Regions from separate parts of the Leifsonia naganoensis genome, predicted to be linked through region 2. Evidence: predicted binding sites of a transcription regulator. Region 2 holds the regulator's gene; the other holds the start of a gene.

Region 1 (3,405 bases), 300 kb from region 2:
CGGAGGGCGACCAGCGTGTCGATCAGACGGCGGTTGTCCCGCTGGTGCAGGCCGATGCTCGGCTCGTCGAGCACGTAGAGCACGCCCGTCAGGCCGGAGCCGATCTGGGTCGCCAGGCGGATGCGCTGCGCCTCGCCGCCCGAGAGGGACGCCGCCGCGCGGGAGAGGTCCAGGTAGCTCAGGCCGACCTGGATGAGGAAGTCGAGGCGGATCTTGATCTCGCGCAGCACCTGCGCGCCGATCTTCTGCTCGCGCTCGGTGAGGTGCAGCTTCTCCATGAAGGAGCGCGCGTCGCTCAGGCTGAGCTGCGACGCGTCCGCGATGCTCGCACCGTGCACGAGCACGGCTAGCACCTCGGGCTTGAGGCGCTTGCCCTTGCAGACCGGGCACGGCACCTCGCGGAGGTACTCGGCCCAGCGGGCGCGCTGCGTGTCGGTCTCGGCCTGGAGGTACTGGCGCTCGATGTAGGGCACCACGCCCTCGAAGCCGGAGGTGTAGGACATCTCGCGGCCGTAGCGGTTCTTCCAGCGGACCTTGACCTCGAAGTTGTCGCCGTGGAGCACGGCGTCCCGCACGTTCTCGGGCAGCTTCTTCCACGGGGTGTTCAGCGAGAACTTCAGGTCGCGGGCGAGACCGGCGAGCAGCTTCTCGTAATAGTTGAAGAGCCCCTTGCCCTGGGTGGTCCACGGCACGATGACGCCCTCGGCGATGCTCTGCGTGTCGTCGCCGAGCAGCAGGTCGTCGTCGACCGACATCCGCGTGCCGAGGCCGGAGCACTCGGGGCAGGCGCCGAACGGCGCGTTGAACGAGAAGGTGCGGGGTTCGATCTCGGTGAGCTGGATCGGGTGGCCGTTCGGGCACGAGAGCTTCTCGCTGAACGACTGCCAGGCCTCCGTGCCCTCGCGGTCGACGAAGTTGACCTGAACGAGGCCGTCGGTCAGCCGGAGCGCGGTCTCGAGGGAGTCCGTGAGCCGGGTCAGGATGTCGGGCCCGGCGACCAGACGGTCGACGATCACCGAGATGTCGTGCTTGTACTGCTTCTTGAGCGTCGGCGGCTCGGCGAGCTGGATCATCTCGCCGTCGACGAGGGCGCGCGAATAGCCGCTCGCGGCGAGCTCCTTGAAGAGGTCGACGAACTCGCCCTTCTTCTGCGAGACCACCGGGCTGACGACCATGTATCGCGTGCCCGCCTCGAGCTCCATCAGCTGGTCGGCGATCTGCTGGACCGTCTGGCGCTGAATCTTCTCGCCGCAGACCGGGCAGTGCGGGACGCCGATGCGCGCCCAGAGGAGGCGCATGTAGTCGTAGATCTCGGTGATCGTGCCGACCGTCGACCGCGGGTTGCGGTTGGTCGACTTCTGATCGATCGAGACGGCCGGGCTCAGGCCCTCGATGAAGTCGACGTCGGGCCGGTCGACCTGCCCGAGGAACTGACGCGCGTAGGCCGAGAGCGACTCCACGTACCGGCGCTGACCCTCGGCGAAGATCGTGTCGAACGCGAGCGACGACTTGCCCGAGCCGGAGAGGCCGGTGAAGACGACCAGCGAGTCGCGCGGGATGTCGAGGTCGACGTCGTGCAGGTTGTGCACGCGGGCGCCGCGAACGCTCAACTGCGAACCCGTCACCCTGGCGATGCTCCCCTGCACGTGGGTCGCCTGACCCTGGAGGTTCTGCCCCTGATTGCCCTGCGCCTGAATACTCACTCGTCCCATTCTCCGCTACATCCCTCTCGCGACGGACGGTGTTCGCCGTCCGCGCACGCGCACCCGCGCATTCGAAGCTGTGTTCGATTCTATCGCGCGCGCGACGGACGTCGGTCCGCACGCGCGAGTCTAGGCTCGACCACCGACATCGTCGACGGGGGGTGCCCCGGATCAGCGCTCGGGGCGCCGCAGGAGCAGCATCCCGAGCAGTGCACCCAGGGCGAGGACCGCGATCCCGGCGACGATCGCCGGCCACCCGCCGGGCGCGGGCTGACGCAGCGACAGCACCACGACCGCCGCCGCCTGCACGGGCACCTGGATCAGGACGAACCGGCGCAGGCCGGGCAGCAGCACGACCGGTTGCAGCCGCGCTCGGGCCGGGACCGCCAGCATCCAGGCGGCGAGGACGTGCAGAGCGTGGGCGCCCGCGATCAGGGCGAGCACGCGGATGGAGACACCGGCCGACGGTTCCAGCAGCGCGGAGAACGCGAGGACCGCGATGAGCACCCACGCGGAGCGCCAGCGCGGGACCGCGACCGAGACGGCCGCGAGGGCGACGCACAGCAGCGGCCAGGGCCCGCTCGGCGCGGCTGTCAGGGCCAGGGCGACCGCCACGATCGCGAACGCGACGCGCAGCGCCCAGCCCGGGACGGTTCCGGGCAGCCCGGGGGCGCCGCCCACGGCGCTCATGCGGGACGGCCCGAGGTCGCCCGCCGCTGCGGAGCCGAGAGCCGGCGCAGCTGCACGTCCCGCTCGCTCGACGCCCACACCAGGCGCTCGGCACCGGACGCCCGCAGCCGCTCGAACCGGACCTCGCGCTCGGCGAGCACGAGGCGGAGAGCGATGCGCTCCCGTGCGGGCAGCTCCTCCGTCGTCAGTGCGGGGAGCACGTCCACGGCGATCACGCGATGCCCGGCCGCCCGCCACGCGAGCGCGAGGCGCACGGGCTGGTCGTCGAGGAAGGTCGACAGCACGTACACGAGCGCGCCGGGCGCGAGGCGCGGGATCCGGATCCGGTCGGTGACGGAGCCCCGCGCCGCCGTCGTCTCGATCGCCCGCTGCACGGCCTGACGATGGCGTGCGCCTGCGCGCGGCGGGAGCGCCCGCGCGGCGTCCGCGAGGTCGTCGAAGCCGACGCGGTCCGCCATGCCCGCGTAGGCCGCGGCGAGCGAGACGGCAGCCTCCCTGGCGATGTCGAGGGAGCGCAGACCGGGGCGCGGGTACGACGCAGCCCAGTCGGCCACCTCGCCGGGGAGGTCGTCGCGCGCGTCGAGGACGAGATGGACGGCCGCGTCCGACGTCGCGGTCGTCCGCCGGACGTAGAGCTCGCCCGGACGCTGCGCGCGCCGGGCCGTCGCCTTCCAGTCGATCCGGCGCAGCCGGTCGCCCGCGCGGTACCGGTCCACATCCCGGAACTCGCCGCCGTCTCCCGGCCGCGCCGACACGTGTTGCCCTGTGAGCCCGAGCAACCGCGCGGGCAGCGGAAGGCTGCGGATCGGCACCGCCACCGGGCGGACGACGCGTTCGATGGATGCGGGACGGGAGTCGGCGGGGTCGCCCGCCCAGGAGGCGTCGGCGCCGATCGCGCGCGCTTCCGCGGTCAGCACGCGCTGCGGACCGGAGTGGCGGACCTCGATCTCGAGCCGGAGGCGCGCTGCGCTCCGCGGCGCGAGCACGACGTCGACCGGTGCGCGGTCGGCGG
Region 2 (3,405 bases):
CCGGAGCTCGACGCGCGCCTGAAGAGCTGGCTCGCCTTCGCCGACCAGAAGGTCGCGCAGATCGCGATCCTGGCCCGCGGGCTGGTCGATGGACACGAGTCGATCCAGGACGACCTGACGGCCGCCACCGCATCCCTGGCCGACCGGGCCTCCGCTCCTGGCGTGCGCGTCGACGCGGTACGTGCTCGGGAGGCGGCGCTCACCGAGGCGGACTTCCGCCGCGGCGCGTACGAGGACCGTCTCGCGGCCCAGGACGCGGCGCTCGGCCTGCCGTTCCTCCCGACGACGACCATCGGCTCGTTCCCCCAGACCGGCGACATCCGTCGCTCCCGCGCGCAGCTCGTGAAGGGGCTGATCACGGAAGCGGAGTACCTCGCCCGCATGCAGGCGGAGATCAAGCGCGTCGTCGACCTCCAGGAGGAGATCGGGATCGACGTCATCGTGCACGGCGAGCCCGAGCGCAACGACATGGTCCAGTACTTCGCCGAGAACCTCGACGGCTTCGCGGTCACGCAGAACGGCTGGGTGCAGTCGTACGGCTCCCGCTGCACGCGTCCCTCGATCCTCTGGGGCGACGTCTCGCGGCCGAAGCCGATCACGGTGGACTGGTCGACGTACACGCAGAGCCTCACCGAGAAGCCGGTCAAGGGCATGCTGACCGGCCCGGTGACGATCCTCGCGTGGTCGTTCGTCCGCGACGACCAGCCGCTCGGCGAGACCGCCCGCCAGGTCGCCCTCGCGCTGCGCGACGAGATCGAAGACCTGGAGTCGGCGGGCATCCGCGTCGTCCAGGTCGACGAGCCGGCGCTGCGCGAGCTGCTCCCGCTGAAGCGGTCGGCGCAGGAGGAGTACCTCGACTGGTCGGTGGGCTCCTTCCGTCTGGCGACGGCGGGCGTGCGCGACGAGACCCAGATCCACACCCACCTCTGCTACTCGGAGTTCGGCGTGGTGATCGACGCCATCCGCAACCTCGACGCCGACGTGACCAGCATCGAGGCGGCCCGCAGCCGCATGGAGGTCGTCCACGACATCCAGACGTCCGGCTTCGAGCACGGCATCGGCCCGGGCGTCTACGACATCCACTCGCCGCGCGTGCCGTCGGTCGCCGAGGTCACCGAGCTGCTCGAGACCGCGTTGAGCGCGATCCCGGGCCGCCAGCTCTGGGTCAACCCGGACTGCGGTCTCAAGACGCGCGGCTACGACGAGACCGTCGCCTCGCTGCGCAACATCCTCGAGGCCACCCGCGCGGTGCGCGAGCGCGTCTCGGTCGACGCGTAGCAGCGACTCCGGGGTCGCGGACTGCCGGTTCCGCCGTGGGCGGACGGCCGGACGCGACCCCGTCTGCGTGCGCCAGGATGGGCGCATGGTGCAGATGACGGACGCGGAGTTCGAGGATCTGGTGGGCGCAGTGTTCGACGCCCTCCCGGACGAGATCGTCGGGAAGCTCGACAACGTGGCGTTCCTCATCCAGGACCAGCCGTCGGGGGACCGGCCGCGGCTGTTCGGGCTGTACAGCGGGCGACCGATCACGACGCGCGGCGTCTACGGCTTCGGCGAGCTGCCGGACCGCATCACGCTGTTCCGCAACAATCTCGAGGCCAGCTGCTCGAGCCTGGACGAGCTGCGCGCGCGGGTGCGCGTGACGCTGGTGCACGAGATCGGCCACTACTACGGGCTCGACGACGCGAAGCTGCAGGAGCTCGGCTGGGCGTGATGAGGGCGCGGGTTCAGCCCGCCCCACATTCGTCACAAATGTGGCTTACGAGGCGCGCTTTCGCGACATTCGGCACAAATGTGCGGTCGCCGCTCGGGTGGGAGCCGGTCAGACGGCGCGGAGGACCGCGACGACCTTGCCGAGGATCTGGGCGAAGTCACCGACGATGGGCTCGAAGTTGGAGTTGCGCGGCAGCAGCCAGGTGTGGCCGTCGCGCTGACGGAACACCTTGACGGTGGCCTCCTCGTCGAGCATGGCCGCGACGATGTCGCCGTTCTCCGCCGTGTTCTGCTGGCGGACGACGACCCAGTCGCCGTCGGTGATGGCCGCGTCGATCATCGACTCGCCCACGACCTTCAGCATGAAGAGGTCGCCGTTGCCGACCAGCTGACGGGGAAGGGGGAAGACCTCCTCGACCTGCTGCTCGGCGGTGATCGGAACGCCCGCGGCGATGCGTCCGACGAGCGGGACCATGGCCGCGTCGCCGACCGGCGTCTGGTTCTCGTAGTCGACGGACTCCGACGAGGTGGAGGGCAGGTCGATGAGGATCTCGAGCGCGCGCGGCCGGTTCGGGTCGCGGCGGAGGTAGCCGCTCAGCTCCAGCTGGTTGAGCTGGTGGGTCACCGACGAGAGGGAGGACAGCCCGACGGCGTCGCCGATCTCGCGCATGCTCGGCGGATAGCCCCGCTGGCTGACGGACTTCTGGATCACGTCGAGGATGGCGAGCTGCTTCTCGCTGAGGTTCTTGCGGCGGCGCGTGCCCCCTCGTGGAGCCTGGTTCTCGTTCGACACGCTCGTCCCTTCGTGACCTCGACCGCATCCGCTCGTCTCGAATGTCGGTGGTGCCTGGAAAGGTGAACTCCAGACAATCGAAACTGTATCCACGATACGGCCGGAAACAAACATGTGTTCGAGTGTGTCTCGAAATCCGTGGACGAATTCCTCGCGTATCGAGTCTTGCGATTTCGAACATTCGAAGATACATTCGGAACAAAGCTTCGCATCCGCGGAGCATGAGGAGGTCAGAGCCATGAGCACGACGGCGATGGTGAGCAGCACGATTCCCGCTTTCCCCGCGGGCGCACGCACGCGACTCCGTCTCACGCGGCGCGGTCGCGCCGTCCTGACGGCACTCGTGGCTCTTCCTCTCGTCATCGGCGCCCTCACCTTCGCCCTCAACGGCGGGGGAGCGGTCGCCACCAGCGAGCAGACGCACGTGAGCTTCCAGCACGTGACCGTCGAGTCGGGCGACTCCCTGTGGTCGGTCGCCGAGCGCGTTGCGCCGAGCGCCGACCCGCGTGACGTGATCGCCGCGCTCGTGCAGCTCAACGGTCTCGACGCCTCGGGCGTGGTCTCGCCGGGTCAGCAGCTCGCCATCCCGACCCAGTACGCGCACTGACCCTCACGCGGCGCTGACCATCCCGCGGCCGTTCGTCATGTGGGAGGACGCGCTCCCGGGCATGGCTAGCATGGATGGGTGACCTCCCTCTCCGACCTTCCGATCCGTGATGATCTGCGTGGCCGGACGCCGTACGGCGCCCCGCAGAAGTCCGTTCCCGTCGCTCTCAACGTGAACGAGAACACGCATCCGGTTCCGGAGGACGTCGCGGCCGACATCGTCGCCCGCGTCGCGGTCGCCATCACCGGCGTCAACCGCTACCCGGACCGCGAGTTCACCGAGCTCCGCGAGG

The links. The regulator LexA, encoded in region 2, represses DNA repair genes until DNA is damaged. The targets are predictions, from matches to a motif close to TCGAACANNTGTTCGA.
Region 1: a site for LexA is predicted at 1,775-1,790, ahead of uvrA (excinuclease ABC subunit UvrA). Genes of this name have one in related genera too.

What each region holds. Positions count from the first base shown of each region.
Region 1 covers NZ_JACCHJ010000001.1:3,689,581-3,692,985, reverse strand. Annotated here, with positions in the region: gene uvrA (excinuclease ABC subunit UvrA) at 1-1,712, opposite strand, end outside; gene HNR14_RS17765 (hypothetical protein) at 1,875-2,393, opposite strand; gene HNR14_RS17760 (DUF58 domain-containing protein) at 2,390-3,405, opposite strand, start outside.
Region 2 covers NZ_JACCHJ010000001.1:3,389,709-3,393,113, forward strand. Annotated here, with positions in the region: gene metE (5-methyltetrahydropteroyltriglutamate--homocysteine S-methyltransferase) at 1-1,278, shown strand, start outside; gene HNR14_RS16340 (metallopeptidase family protein) at 1,364-1,714, shown strand; gene lexA (transcriptional repressor LexA) at 1,823-2,506, opposite strand; gene HNR14_RS16350 (LysM peptidoglycan-binding domain-containing protein) at 2,745-3,113, shown strand; gene HNR14_RS16355 (histidinol-phosphate transaminase) at 3,192-3,405, shown strand, end outside.